DNA from 2 places in the Colwellia sp. BRX8-5 genome. Region 2 is predicted to be linked to the other one. Evidence: predicted binding sites of a transcription regulator. Region 2 holds the regulator's gene; the other holds the start of a gene.

Region 1 (8,010 bases), on a different contig from region 2:
CGGCTCTGCGAGCCTGGAAGAAATTAAAATGAATACCATTGCATTGGCACGAGCGGCTGATGCTGTTGGTATGCCGTTAATTCTTACCTCTAGCATGGAAGATCAGGCACAGGGACCTTTGTTTGAAGAGTTACAACAGGCGGTACCAGAGGCTTACGCTAATCGAGTTATACGAGGAGGCATGGTTGATTCTATGAAAGATGAGGGCTTTGCCAATGCTGTAAAAAATACTGGACGAAAAAATCTTATCATTGCGGGTATTACGACTGACGTTTGTGTGATTTACCCAGCTATAACATCAGTGCAAGCAGGTTATAATGTTCAGGTTGTTGTTGACGGCTCAGGATCTCCCACCCAAACGGCTGACGATACCGCTTTACGACGCATGGAAAACAATGGCGTAACATTGACAACGACCAACCAGTTAGTTGCCGAACTTGCTCAAGACTGGAGCACCGAAAACGGTCAGAAACTCATGCAGGTATTGTATGAAGAAATATTATCAAAGCAACACTAGTCATCCAAATTAGTGTCGAAAATTAAAGCAAGCCAAGCACCTTTGTAGTGAAATATTACTACAAAGGTGTCTGAGCGTTTTCGCTGAACATCGCTTATTAACACTTGTGAACTTAAAACGAAGCTAAAAATCAACTAAAGCGATTGTCTGCTATCAGGCAATAGTTAAACTCCAGAAATGAAACACCATTGGCAGGAATGAGCTTGCAGGAGTCATAGCTGTCATAGCATCATCCAACTCGATTGAACATCACCATGACTGACTCCTGAGCCACCACAGCGGTCGTTCACGTCATGACTTCAAAGTACCAAAAGCTAAAGTAGAGCAAGCAGTCACTAACTTTAATTAATGCCACTTTCGAAACATAAGTAACGGAAGTATTTAAGCCGAAATTTAAGTTAGTCCGTGCAATGCACCTCCATACTTGTGAATTTAAGACATTAAAACATGTATAAATTTAAATGCAGCATAAAGGGAAAACCGTCATATGACGGCTATTTATTTTCAATCTAGTGAGGTTCTAAACGTTAGATCACCTACTTTTAAATTTTTCCATTTAGGCTTAACGGCTTCAACTTCATTATTTAAAAGATAATCTTTTATAAGTCTATTATCATTAGGGTTACTCGTTTGCATATATTTAGATTTCCACTGCTCATCTTTCAAAAACCACAGGTCAGCGGATGTAGAATGATTATTTTCTTCAATAACTATATAATCTAACTCACCATCTTCGTTTAAATCTTTAGCAATGAAATAATAATTGTTTCCGCGATATGTAGTCCATTCATTCTTAGTTTCTTCGCTATAAACAGCTTCAATTAAATTTTCTGGAAACTCATTTTTACTAGGCCAATAATTAACAAATTGCAGAAAATCTTCAAGACTTAATTCATCTTTAGCAATATTCTGATGGTTTACATACATTCTATCAATAATAGCTATCTTTTCAGGAGCTGAATCTTTTAATTCGGTCTTAAGTTTTTGCAACTCTATATAACCTTGTCGTCCTAAAGATCTATCAAAATATTGATAATCAAATTCATCATATGTTATCTCACTATCATGCAATCGTGATAATTGACTTGAAGCTGAAATACTTTGAAAGTTTAATAGTGGAGAATTAACCAATAACATAGAAACAAGGACAACAATTCCCATAGATATATTAACTTTACTGAGTGTTTCTAACCATGCATCCCGCTTTTTAATAATGCCAATTAAATAACCGAAAGAAAAACATGCAAGTAAAACACAAATTAAAACAGCCCAACAACGATCAACTGTTAATCCATATTGGTCAATACGAAGCCAGAGGCCATAAAATGAAATAAGGCTATAAATGGGTAATACACCTACTCCAATAAAAATTAGTCTGTGTAAAATATTATGATATGGACGTTCATGGGAAGCATCTTGATAAACGGCATTCACGAAAAACAATGTTAATGCTTGTAACCACATTACCAACAAGCTTCCTGTACCCGTCTTCCAGAGTGTATCTAGACCAGTAAAAGGTAATGTTGCTAGAAAACCTAATGAAACGATGGTTAATGCAGGTAAAAGAAATTTAATTAATGTTTGCAGAATTGTAGAAATATTATCAACCGTGAAAATAATATTTCTAAAAACTATAATGGCAAAACCGAAAGCAAGATTTAATACGGGTATAACAAACCAATCTTTTCTTAATAACTCTTTAAAGAACTCAATTTCTAAAACAGAAAATAATCCAGCCCCTAAATGTAAGATTCCCCAAAAAATTAAAACGAATAACCAACATTCACCGAATATAATAAAATTTCGCCATGATAATTTAAAAAGTGAGCTGTAACTAATTTCTTCATGACTTAGATATTGTTGGATATACATTAACGCTTTAAAAGCAGCTATAAGAGCAGTAAAACAAAATATACCGATAACACTGCCATTGTTAACAAATTCTATTGGTTCTTGTTGATAGCCAACATAAGCACCTAAAACAGATAATAATAAAGTAAAAGGTAATAAATATTTTACTGTCGCTTTGCTATTAGTTTTTGTAATTGATAATAGTGTGAGTAAAGGGAAGCTAATTGAAACAGTAACTAACGATATTAACCAAATAGGCTCTGTAGAAGGCCATATTTTATGTTCGACACTTTGGTACAACAGAGTTAATAAGATCCCTTGAATGAGGGATATAGTGATGATTAAAGGTTTTGGTAATTGATTATCCATATTTTTATTCTTATTTAATATTGTTAGTTATTTGCTTTAGTCGTTTTTAGTATTCAATTTCTGATAGTTGTATAGCAGACATTAAGCTTTTCAAGTGGTTAGGTCAACTATGAGCATTTCAGAGGGCATAGATTCCCCTAACCAATAATTTATTCCATGACTGGCAACTCCGCCACCATTGCGGTCATTCGATAGGAGAGTATTTTGTAGCTAAATCTACCAATTGGCTTAAAGTAGTGCTAACAATGTTACCCTGAAGTCTTTATTCATCAGGGTTAGCAAAGAATACTTAATCCTATGGTGATGGTTTAGTGGTGAAACAATCTGATTTACCATCATCAGAAACAAAAAAACACCAATCATTACAATTGATGTTTTCTAGAATCAATATTAAAAACTCTATTAGGATTGTTTCTTAAATCGACGTGATGCTAAACCAATCATTCCTAATGCAAAAATAGCGAGTGTGGTTGGCTCCGGCACATCAGTTTTCTTAACTAATGCGTGCTGCATCCACACCTGGTCCTCAGTCTTTGTGTTTCGTGTGATCCCCGCGGTATTCGCTAAACTGATATTATCACCAATTGGACGATCGTTATGTCCCCTATCAGTATTAACGCCGTTTACAGTATTATACATTAAGTCGATATGCCCGACCCAAAACGCGCCAGTCGTATTTGGGCTGCGCACGTTAATGTACCCACGGTTATACTTTGACGTTGTGACTCCGGTGAAGCCAAATGACCGATTTTGTGAGTATCCTCCGGCGAACCAATCATAAACTTGCTTCTGCTGTGCGGTAAGACCGTTCAGTTGCATCCAACCACCCTGATTGTCTAAAGCGTTAAATACTCCGACGGTCATGCTTAAATAAAGCTCATTAACTTGAGTTGCAGTCGCGTATTCGTAATCTTTATACTGACTCTGAGTTAAGATATTGGTTTCTACATATAACTTTGACTTACCACTAGTTATATCTAATTCTAACCATTCGTTACCACCAGTTATCAACCCCGCGTTAGCTTGCATTCCACAGACCAACATAAAACTAATAATTAGATTCTTATAAAATTTAAACTTCATTTGAGCTTCCTTTTTAATCCCTTTCCATTAGATTTGGTAGGTAATTGTTTAAATAGTAATTTATTAATATACTTGCTTTTATGCAAAAAACATACCAAAATTAAAATATCAAACAATTTCAATATTATGATAATTTATGCAGTGTTTAATTAAGTAACACTGTAAAATAATCTGACAAAAAACAACTTGTCAACCAGTTGTTTCGATTGAACAATATTAACAAACTGTAAATAAAACTAGTTTTAGTATAAAAATATTATTAGATGATTAAATTTCATCTTTAACCTGATATAAACCACTACAACATTCATGCTGAAACCACTTAAAACAAGTGTTTCAGTAGTGTAATTGATTAAAACTCAGTGATGCTAATTGTTGTATTCCAACACCGTAACATCACTACATACCAGTATATTCAACACATATTTACCACCTAGCAACTGACTTGTAATCAGTTGGTTTGACATGTCATTCATTGGTCTTACTATAAAATCAAGATATTGATTTTATAGTAATTTATCTATTTCTATATTCATGAGATTAGCATAAAACAAGATGGTGGAATTCAATATATGCATACTAACAGAGTTTTATCCGTTGCTAGTGAATTCGAATGTTGATAACGCGAACTTTGATTTCTTATTCGATCAACAATTACTTTTGTATCATAGTTAACATCTAAAGGTTGAACTCCACAGTCGGCTTTGAGCTTTCAGCAGTCATAGAGATTGTCCTCGCTCTATAGCATCATTTTTACTTTTTTTATCCTGAAATTAGCATCAAAGTCGATTTGGGGGACGTCCGCTAAGCTGAGGGTTATTAAGTTAGCTGTCGAACTTGCTTAGGTCAACTAACGGGTGCTTAGTTGACCTCGACAAACACTCTCAATATCAAAATTTTTATTCCGCTTAGCGCACACAGGAGACGTTAACACAGTTATTTCATGATGTTTTTCGAATAATTATTAAGGTTCAATTATGGCAGTTGAAGACAGGTTCCAACTTTATTTAGAGTGTTTTTTTAATAGATAAAGCTTACTGCAACATTTGTTTCTATCTTCATTCACAAAAGCACATTTGTACTCAACGGCATAAGTAGCTTGCATGGGATTTTTGTTTCGATCTTTATTTAGCTTCTACAACAATAATAAAAATTTTAGACTAAAGACAAAAAACCCAACAGTTACGTTGGGTTTGATTGAGTTCTAGTGACTAAATTGGCACTTTAAGACTGATTGTTCGCTAGAACGGGATATCATCATCAAAATCAATCGTTGGCTCTTGAGGGTTAACTTTAGGAGCTGATTGCTTTTGTTGTCCTTGATTTGCAAAACCACCTTGCTGCTGTGGTGCTTGTTGTGAATAACCGCCTTGCTGCTGTGGTGCATTGAAGCCACCTTGTTGCTGTGCTGGTGCATAAGCAGGTTGTTGACTTTGTTGTGGCGCTTGCTGAGAGTAACCACCTTGTTGCTGTGGTGCTTGTTGCGGAGCCTGCTGTGATGATTGCCCAGAAAAGCCACCTTGCTGCTGTGAAGCTTGACCAGAGAAACCGCCAGCTGACTGACCGCCAGAACCTTGACCACGTGAGTCGAGCATTTGCATAGAGCCATTAAAGCCTTGTACAACGATTTCAGTGGTGTACTGATCTTGGCCTTGTTGGTTTGCCCACTTACGCGTTTGTAATGAACCTTCGATATATACTTTCGAACCTTTTTTAAGGTATTCGCCAGCAATCTCAGCTAATTTTCCAAACATAACAACACGATGCCATTCTGTTTTTTCTTTCTGCTCGCCAGTTTGCTTATCTTTCCAGGTTTCAGAAGTTGCAATAGTAAGATTAGCAACGCCGCCACCGTTAGGCATAAAACGTACTTCTGGGTCTTTACCTAAATTACCTAAAATGATTACTTTATTAACACCGGCCATGAAAAAATCCTATCTTTGTGCGTAAATATTTTATTTACTGATTTACGTTATCGACAAACATAAAATAATTTATCGATGCAATTTTAAAAAGTGGCAATTATTCTATCACTGTGAGTAAAAAATTTCTTTGAGTTTCAGTGCATTTTTAAGTTTATTTTTTGATTATTTTAAACCGACATTATTCTTCTGGAAAAAGGTGAGCCTTCATTTCTATTTTTATCTGCTCAGGTATTTTTAAAGACGATTGATTTTCAAAACAAAAGTGAACCATAACGGCAGTTCCTGAGGCGCACTTTTTATTTTTTTGCCACGCTTCTTGGTAAACAGTAAACGATGACCCACCTATACGACCTATATAGGTGCGGATTTCAATTTCTTCACCATAGTAAAGTTGAGCATGGAATTCCACATCAATTTTAGCCAGAATTAACTGCCAATTTTTTGTATCTAATGTAGGCATAAAAAACCGAAAGACCGGATCTCTCGCTCCTTCAAACCACACAGGTAACAAGGTATTATTTATATGGCCTAGCGCATCGGTATCGCTAAATCTTGGCATTAATTTTTCACTGAACATAAATATTTTCCACAGATTTTAAGTGAGCTTATTTTACATACTTTTTCATTGTGTTGAAGTGTACAAGCGAAGTTAATAGAATATAAGCTATTGCTATGGTATTTTCATTATCAATATTTATTGAAGCTTATCAAACTATGACTGACTTTATAGAACTATACCCTAACGCCCTTTCTCCAGAGTTTTGTAAAAGATTCATTCATGATTTTGAAAGGAGTCCGCATAAAAACCAAGGACGTACCGGTGGCGGCGTAGATACTAGTAAAAAAATTAGCCAGGATATTTATTTAAATCAGCATGCTGAATTTCAGCCGGCACTGGAAACCATTTTACAAGCCTGTATTACTCATATCACTGAGTATGTCAGCAAATACTACTTTAGCTTGATCAGCAGTATTTCTTTAACCGTACAGCACCCTGTGACAAAGCAGCCCGTACAACTAACCGCTGATAACTTTGAAGAGGTAGGTAGACCTAATTTAGTCAATTTAATACAGTATTTATTTAGGCTCGCCCCGATTAATGCCCAAAAATATTTACAGGGTAAAGGCAATTATAATTATTGGCATTCTGAAATATTTCCACAGCTTGGTGATAATAATGCCTTGCACAGAAATTTGCTTTTTCTTATATATTTAAATGATGTCGAAGAAGGTGGTGAAACTGATTTTTTCTATCAAGAAAGAAGTGTTAAGCCAAAAGCTGGCACTATGGTTATTGCTCCTTGTGGCTTTACTCATACCCACAGAGGCAATGTACCGGTGTCATCAGATAAGTATGTGTTAACGTCATGGATGCTATTTAACCCCGCAGATAAAATTTACACCCCACAACCTTAGCAAAAACATACCCGTTTCACTTCATCATGCCTATGACATGCTGAAGTGAACGGCTATTATCTATTTGCTTATAAAAATAGTTTCAGTAATCGGTCTATTTGAGCCATTCTTAATTTTTTTAACAGTTTTTTAGGTTTTTCTGGGTACTGATCTTGTGACTCGAGTTGCAAGTAACTGCTAATTAATGTCGTATGTTGATTAATAACTGCCAGTTCATCAGTGAGCGTAGGTAATAAGTTTTGCTTGGCATCGTCAATTAATAAACCATTTTCTAGATCTAAGCCCCAAGCCCGTGGATTAAGATTATTACCAGTCAAAATATGCCAGCGTTCGTCAGCAACTATGCCTTTTAAATGAAAACTATTACTTTCGTGCTTCCATAAACGCACTTTCAGCAGCTTGTTATCAATGTATTTTTGTTGTCTTTTTAAAAATGCCTTTAATAAGGTTTCATAAATATAAGGAATAATACCTATTGTTGAAAATTTATCTTCATCCGCAATAAAAAAATCATTGGCTTTTTTATCGCCAATAATAATAGTCACTTCAACGCCACGCTTTAGCGCTGAACGTAAATCTCGCATAACCGGCTTCGGTAAATTAAAATAGGGGGTAAAAATCAGTAAATTTTTCTTTGATAAACGAATCGTTTCGCGGATCTGTTGATTAAGTTGATTTTTTCTCCGGCCAAAACCAATCAGCGGCACAACAGATAATTCACCTGCTAAAGATTCAGGTTTTTGTGCATAGAAGTTAAAACGTACCGTTTTTAATAGCGCTTTTAGCTTAGATATTGTATTTTTTATTTGTAATTTATTAGGTAAAGTTGCCACATTTAATTGCGGCGAG
Region 2 (8,010 bases):
ACAGATTCTAATTTTACTTGTTTCACTTGTTACTCTGGTATGGAGTGCTGATAAATTTGTTTTTGGTGCCTCATCATTAGCAAGAAATTTTGGTATCTCACCGATGATTATTGGTTTAACTATTGTTGCCATGGGTTCATCTGCTCCAGAAATGATGATTGCAGCGACAGCATCTTTAGACGGTAACAATAATACAGCTATCGGTAACGCAATCGGTTCAAACATTACTAACATTGCTTTGGTACTCGGTATAACAGCATTATTTCAACCTTTAAACGTATCCTCATCAACGGTAAGACGAGAAATTCCATTAATTTTAATTGTTACCGCCCTAGCCTATTGGATGCTTTCTGACGATTACTTTGGCTTTAACGAAGGCTTATCACTGATGATCGGCTTTTTTGTTTATATATTTGCGTTACTTTTTATCACCATAAGAGCCTCTAAAACTCGGCCAATTGATGATCCATTGATCATTGAAGCTGAACAAGAAGTGCCTGACGCGGTTAGCAAACCTAAATCTTTACTTTGGCTAGTCGTTGGTATTATTTTCTTACCTATGAGTGCTAGCTACCTGGTCGATTCATCCGTTTTTATTGCTAAAGCATTTGGCATAAGTGACTTAGTGATTGGTTTGACCGTTATTGCCGTTGGCACAAGCTTGCCAGAACTTGCTGCAAGTATTATGAGTATTATCAAGAAAGAAGATGATTTAGCGCTAGGGAGTATTATTGGCTCTAATATCTTTAATATTTTGGCCGTACTCTCGCTCGCTGGCTTAATTGCACCGGGCGAAGTAGATTCAGATGCCGCAGCACGTGACGCTCCTTACATGCTTGGCGTTACCGTATTATTATTTATACTGTGTTTTACTCGTCGTGCCGGAAAGTTTTGCATTGGCCGCTTAAAAGGTTTGTTATTAATAGGCGCTTTTATCGCTTATCAAGCGCTACTTTTTAGTCAAATAAAGCAATAACAAACACTATAATAGCAATTTACAAAATAAAAACGGGCTAATAATGAACGATTTCAAACAACTAGCGTTAGACGTTATTCACATAGAACAACAGGCTATTGCAGAGTTAGCCCAGTACATTGATGAGAACTTTGAATATGCCTGTCAGTTAATGTTTAACTGTAAAGGTAGGGTTATTATTGCTGGCATGGGCAAGTCAGGCCATATCGGTGGCAAGATTGCTGCAACGCTGGCGAGCACCGGCACACCTTCTTTTTTTGTTCACCCTGGTGAAGCAAGTCACGGTGATTTAGGTATGATAACCGGTGATGACGTCGTGTTAACTATTTCGCACTCGGGCGAAACCAGTGAAGTGTTAGCAATAGTGCCAGTCATAAAACGTATTGGCGCTAAACTTATTGCGATGACGGGGAATCCAGCCTCAACCTTAGCAAAACTAGGCGATACCCATGTCTGTGTTGCTGTTTCACAAGAGGCTTGTCCACTAGGATTAGCGCCAACATCAAGTACCACAGCAACCCTAGTAATGGGTGATGCACTCGCTGTTGCCTTATTAAATGCTCGCGGCTTTACCGCTGACGACTTCGCACTCTCTCATCCCGGTGGTAGTTTAGGAAAACGCCTATTACTACGTCTTAGCGATATAATGCATAGTGGTGAGCGCTTACCAACTGTAAATGCTAATGCTAAAATTAAGGATGCGTTGGTTGAAGTATCATTAAAAGGTTTGGGGATGACGGCGGTAGTCGACGAGAGTGGTCAATTACAAGGCTTATTCACTGACGGAGATTTACGTCGTATTCTTGATGAACGTATTGATATACATCTTGATACTATTGCATCAGTGATGACAAAAAATCCCACTGTGGCTCATCAAGATATGCTAGCCGCCGAAGGCTTAAAAATCATGGAAGACAAAAAAATTAATGGTTTAATTATTGTTAATGACAATAATATACCTATTGGCGCAATGAATATGCACGACTTACTAAAATCAGGTCTTATCTAATATGCAAACACTCTATGGCGAAATTACTGACACAGCATTCAATACCATGAAAAAAATAAAGCTGCTGATATGTGATATTGATGGCGTTTTTTCTGATGGCCGTATTTATTTGGGTAACGATGGTGAAGAATTAAAAGCTTTTCACACTAAAGATGGCTACGGCATAAAAGCATTAGGCGCCAGCGGTGTCGATGTAGCGGTGATCACCGGGAGAACATCAAATATTGTCGCAACACGTATGTCAGCCTTAAATGTTAAATATATAGTGCAAGGTGAAGAAAATAAATTACCCGCCTTGAAAACGATGGCTAAGCAATTAAAGCTATCCCTCGAGGAAATTGCTTATATTGGTGATGATATGCCTGATTATGAGTGTATCAACGCTGTAGGCTTGGGTATTGCTGTTAAAGATGCCCACCCAAGTATTTTATCTATCGCAAATTACACCACTTTTAACCATGGCGGTTTTGGTGCTGTTCGAGAAATATGCGATTTAATCATGCTTAGCCAAAACACCTTAGCAAATGCTTCGGGTGCGAGTATATGAATCGACTTTATAGTTTAACCTTGTTGTTTTTTCTAATTGCGGGAGGCGTTTACGGTATAATTGAATGGAGAAATTCCTCAGCACCACAATTACAAGCGATTGATAAGACGCTGACCCCTGATTTTATTGCCGAAAATTTACACAGTAATGTTTATAAACATCAAGGAAGCTTAGCTTATGTTGTTGATGCCCATCGTATGGAACATTACCCTGAGTTAAGTATTACCAACTTTGAGTTTCCTCAATACACACTTCATCCAAAAAATGATGCGCCCGCATGGAAAATATCTGCCAATGAAGGCATATTATACAATAACAACCGGGTAAAATTAGCAAAGCATGTCCGCCTGTTAGCAACAGATCCCGATAGCTTATTACAAGAAGTTCAAGGAAAATACTTTGAACTTGATCTAAAAACTAACATCATAAGTTCAGAACAAGAAATTAAAATTATCGGTAAAGGATTTACCATCGATGGTAAAGGTTTAATTGTCGACTTAAACACCAACCAAATGACACTAACTAAACATGTGAAATCAATTTATGAAATTGTTAAAAAATAGCCTACTGTGCTTATTGTTATCAACTCCGCTATTTTCGTCAGCTTTCGCTGAAAAATTTGATATAAAACAAAAGATTGAAATTAACGCTTCAAGACAAGCCGTTGATCTTAAAAATAAAATATTCAGCTATATTGATAACGTGGTGATCACTCAAGGTTCATTAGTTATACGTGCTGATTTAGTACAAGTGCTGACTCAATCTGGCAGTGAAGAAAAAACCTATATCGCTAAAGGGAAGCCAGCAACCTTTAAACAAACCTTAGCCGATGGCACTCCTCTTAGCTTACAAGCAGACGAAATAAGATATGAGCCCGCAAATAATTTAGTGATAATTTCAGGAAATGCGTTATTACAGCAAGAAGGTAGTGAGGTTAGTGGCAGTAGAATTACTTACAATATTGCCACTCAGTATGTTAATGCTGAAAGTAAATCTAACGAACGCACTAAAACGATTTTTCAGCCGAAAGAAAAAATTAAAGCGACAACCACAGACGCGAAAACTCAGGAAAAAATTAATTTATGAGCACTAGCACCCTAATGGCAAAAGGCCTTGCCAAAGCCTATAAAGGCAGAAAAGTGGTTAAAAATGTCAGTATGCAAGTTTCAGCAGGACAAATAGTCGGTTTACTGGGCCCAAATGGTGCCGGAAAAACAACTTCTTTTTATATGATTGTGGGGTTAGTTGAAAGTGATAGTGGCGATATTATCTTAAATGACGAAAACCTGACGTTAGCGCCTATGCATGAGCGTGCGAGAAAAGGCATCGGATATTTACCACAAGAAGCCTCTATTTTTCGAAAACTCAGTGTTTACGACAATATTATGGCTATTTTACAAACACGAAAAGAATTATCAGATGCTGAACGCGAAGAAAAATTAGAACATCTTGTTGAAGAATTCAACATAGGTCATATCAAAGATAATTTAGGCATGAGCTTATCTGGTGGTGAACGCCGCCGAGTAGAAATTGCTCGCGCATTAGCTGCTGAACCAAAATTTATTTTATTAGATGAACCTTTTGCTGGTGTTGACCCAATTTCAGTAGGTGATATTAAAAAAATTATTCTACACTTAAAAGAACGTGGCATTGGTGTGTTGATCACTGATCACAATGTACGTGAAACTCTCGATGTATGTGAACATGCGTATATTGTTAGTCATGGTGAACTTATTGCAGAAGGTACTGCAGATCAAATTCTTGCAAATCAACACGTAAGAGATGTATACCTTGGTGAACAATTCACGCTATAGTAGTCAGTAAATGAATAGTATCTTCGTATGAAAAAAACGAAAATATCCCATTAAAAATAATAGGAAGTTAATGACCTAAATGCGCCCTACTCTACAACTCCGCATAGGACAACAATTAACCATGACGCCACAATTGCAGCAAGCAATCAAATTGCTGCAACTGTCTACGTTAGAGCTTCAACAAGAAATTCAGGAAGCCTTAGAAAGTAATCCATTATTAGAAATGGATGAGTCTTCAAATAATCCCGAAGATAAAAGTACTGACAACCTTGAAGAAGCTCACACTGCCGGTAATGGTGACGTTAAAGAAGCCCCTGCTTCTGATGGTAGCGAAGACGCTACGCCTACCATTGATGAAATCACCACCACTGAAGCCATGGACAAGAACGATATCCCTGAAGAATTAAACATGGATACCACTTGGGATGATAACTACACGGCCGGTGCAGCAAGTTCAAGCTCAGGCCCAGCTTCAGAAGATTATACTTACCAAGGCGAGACTCAAGACTCCATTCAAGATCATTTGCGCTGGCAAATGGAATTAAGCCCTTTTACCGAAACAGACCGCGCTATAGCGACAGCAATTATTGATGCTGTTGATGACGCCGGTTACTTAACGGTATCTAGTGAAGACATTTTAGAAAGTGTTGCCATTGAAGGAGTAGAGCTTGATGAAATTGAGGTGGTACTAAAACGTATTAACCTCTTTGATCCTGTCGGTGTCGCTGCTCGTTCTATTTCAGAATGTTTAATCATTCAACTTAATCAATTTGACCCCGCTACACCTTGGTTAGCAGAAAGTAAGTTAGTTTTGCGTGACCATATTAATCTGCTGGGTAGCCGAGACTATCGTACATTAATGCGTAAAACTCGACTGAAAGAAGAGCAACTGCGCGAAGTGGTGCGTCTTATTCAATCACTTGATCCTAGACCCGGCGATAGTGTGATGAAGAGTGACGATCAGTATGTTATTCCTGATGTGTCTGTTGAAAAGAAAAATGGCCGTTGGGTGGTCGAATTAAACCCTGATACTGCGCCAAAACTTTCGGTGAATCAGCAATATGCTTCGATGTCACGTTCGATGAAGTCGACAGCGGACACACAATTTATTCGCTCAAATTTACAAGAAGCTAAATGGTTTATTAAAAGCTTAGAAAGCCGTAATGATACCTTATTAAAAGTGTCAAACTGTATTGTGCAACGTCAAATTGGCTTTTTTGAACATGGTAATGAAGCCATGCGTCCAATGGTTTTAAATGATATTGCCGAAGCTGTCGATATGCATGAATCAACCATTTCACGAGTGACGACACAAAAGTACATGCATACGCCACGTGGAATTTTCGAACTGAAGTTTTTCTTCTCAAGCCATGTTGGCACCGAAAGCGGTGGCGAATGCTCATCAACAGCTATTCGTGCATTAATCAAAAAATTTGTTGCTGCCGAAATCCCAGCAAAACCACTTAGTGATAGTAAAATGGCTGATTTATTAGCCGATCAAGGGATAAATGTAGCTCGACGCACCATAGCAAAATATCGAGAGTCACTTTCTATTCCACCTTCTAACCAACGAAAAAGTTTACTTTAACGAAAAGATGAGGAATTAAGCTTATGCAAATTAATCTTTCTGGCCACCATGTTGACATTACCGAAGCTTTACGAGAAAACGTCACGACTAAGATGGCAAAATTAAGCCGACATTTTGATCATATCAATAATGTTCATGTTGTTCTCACCGTTGAAAAATCAAATCAAATTGCTGAAGCGACTGTTCACGTTAGTGGCTCTGATTTACATGCAAAAGCTGAAAATGCTGACATGTATGCCTCTATTGATAGTCTTGTTGTTAAGCTTGACCGGCAAATATTGAAGTACAAAGGTAAAACGAATCAGCATTAATGCTGTTTATCGCCTGTTCACTCACCAAAGAATCTAAGTAGTATAATGAAGTTGCAAGATATCCTTACCCTTGATTGCACCCTGTGTGCGATTAAGGGTACAAGCAAAAAAAAACTCCTTGAAATAATTAGCACAACTGCGGCAAAAAAATTCGACAATATTGATACTCATCAATTATTCGAAAGCTTAATGGCGCGTGAAAAGGTTGGCTCTACCGGCATAGGAAATGGCATTGCGATTCCTCATGGTCGATTAACCAACACGTCACAAGTTATTGCTGTATTGCTGACCAGTGAACAAGCCGTTGAATTTGATGCGATAGACAACCGTGCTGTCGATATTATTATTGCGTTATTTGTCCCCGAAGAAAACTGCCAACAACATTTAGATACCTTACAAAGTATTGCGCAAATATTTAGTACTAAACAGTTCGCAAAGCAAGTAAGAAAATGCCAAAATTCGCAAGAGCTTTTTACTTTAATAAAGCATGCTAAACGTTAATAAAATCTAATAATAATCCAGGAAAACTCAAATGAAACTCTTGATAGTCAGTGGTCGCTCAGGGTCAGGTAAAAGTGTCGCCTTACGTGTACTCGAAGATTTAGGCTACTACTGTGTCGATAATATTCCGGTGAATTTATTGCCTGCATTAGCGCATACCGTTATTAATGATTACGACAAAGTAGCGGTTAGTTTAGATGTACGTAACTTACCCAATGATCCTAATGACGTTTCAGAAATATTAGATTATCTACCAAAAACAGTAAAACTCGATATTCTGTATTTAGATGCTGATGACTCTGATCTTATTCGACGTTTTAGTGAAACGCGTCGTTTACATCCTTTGATTAAACAAAATATCCCACTCGACCAAGCCATCTCTTTAGAGAAAAAGCTGCTTGAGCCTATTTCCACGCGTGCGGGTTTGTATATTAATACCAGCCAGTTATCACCTCATCAATTATCTGATTTAGTGCGTGAGCGAATTTTGGGCAAAACCTCGGCATCTATGGTGGTGGTGTTTGAATCTTTTGGCTTTAAACACGGTGTACCACAAGACGCAGATTATGTTTTTGATGCACGTTTTCTGCCTAACCCTTTTTGGGAAACAGACTTAAAAGGTTTTACCGGTTTAGATCAACCCGTGCGAGACTTTCTTGCTAGCCAACCGATTGTCACTAAATTTATCTGGCAAATTAACAGTTTTATGATGACATGGTTACCCCACTTAGAAAGAAACAATCGCAGCTATATTACTATCGCCATTGGTTGTACGGGTGGAAAACACCGATCGGTTTATATTGCAGAAATATTAGCAAACAATCTTAGAAAAGAACGCGAAGATGTTCAGTCTCATCATCGCGACATTAAAATACAAAGCACTTAATAACGGTCACTGTATGCCAAAATATAATAAATCATTAACCATTAGCAATAAACTGGGATTACATGCACGTGCTGCCACTAAACTTGCCCAGTTAAGCCAAAAGCTTAATGCTAACGTTACTATTTGCTTAGAGGGCAAAGAAGCTGATGCCAGTAGTATTATGGGGTTAATGTTACTGGCCGGTGGCTTTGGAAAAACCGTAGAGGTGATTACCCAAGGAGAAGATGCTCAACAAGCACTTGACGATGTATGCCAGTTATTTTCTGATAAATTTGATGAAGACGAATGATAAAAAGACTGAATAAAAAATAAAGTTACGTTATCATTCATTACAACACCTTAGCCAGCGCATCTTGACTAAGATATAAACAATATAAT

The links. Region 2 encodes sigma-54, which starts transcription at its own class of promoters, with help from an activator protein. Its sites were predicted from a motif close to GTTGGCACGNNNNTNGNNT; they were not measured.
Region 1: H4J62_RS20550 (PEP-CTERM sorting domain-containing protein) is a predicted target of sigma-54. The motif match lies at 3,901-3,919, and genes of this name have one in related genera.

Annotation. Positions count from the first base shown of each region.
Region 1 is NZ_JACGVR010000042.1:17,308-25,317, reverse strand. Features, by position in the region: gene H4J62_RS18415 (isochorismatase family protein) at 1-517, shown strand, start outside; gene H4J62_RS18410 (DUF4153 domain-containing protein) at 1,022-2,737, opposite strand; gene H4J62_RS20550 (PEP-CTERM sorting domain-containing protein) at 3,140-3,820, opposite strand; gene ssb (single-stranded DNA-binding protein) at 5,062-5,745, opposite strand; gene H4J62_RS18395 (thioesterase family protein) at 5,924-6,322, opposite strand; gene H4J62_RS18390 (2OG-Fe(II) oxygenase) at 6,460-7,161, shown strand; gene pssA (CDP-diacylglycerol--serine O-phosphatidyltransferase) at 7,230-8,010, opposite strand, start outside.
Region 2 is NZ_JACGVR010000007.1:163,966-171,975, reverse strand. Features, by position in the region: gene H4J62_RS07585 (calcium/sodium antiporter) at 1-976, shown strand, start outside; gene H4J62_RS07580 (KpsF/GutQ family sugar-phosphate isomerase) at 1,020-1,985, shown strand; gene kdsC (3-deoxy-manno-octulosonate-8-phosphatase KdsC) at 1,987-2,532, shown strand; gene lptC (LPS export ABC transporter periplasmic protein LptC) at 2,529-3,095, shown strand; gene lptA (lipopolysaccharide transport periplasmic protein LptA) at 3,076-3,618, shown strand; gene lptB (LPS export ABC transporter ATP-binding protein) at 3,615-4,346, shown strand; gene H4J62_RS07555 (RNA polymerase factor sigma-54) at 4,426-5,934, shown strand; gene hpf (ribosome hibernation promoting factor) at 5,958-6,245, shown strand; gene ptsN (PTS IIA-like nitrogen regulatory protein PtsN) at 6,291-6,746, shown strand; gene rapZ (RNase adapter RapZ) at 6,778-7,632, shown strand; gene H4J62_RS07535 (HPr family phosphocarrier protein) at 7,646-7,921, shown strand.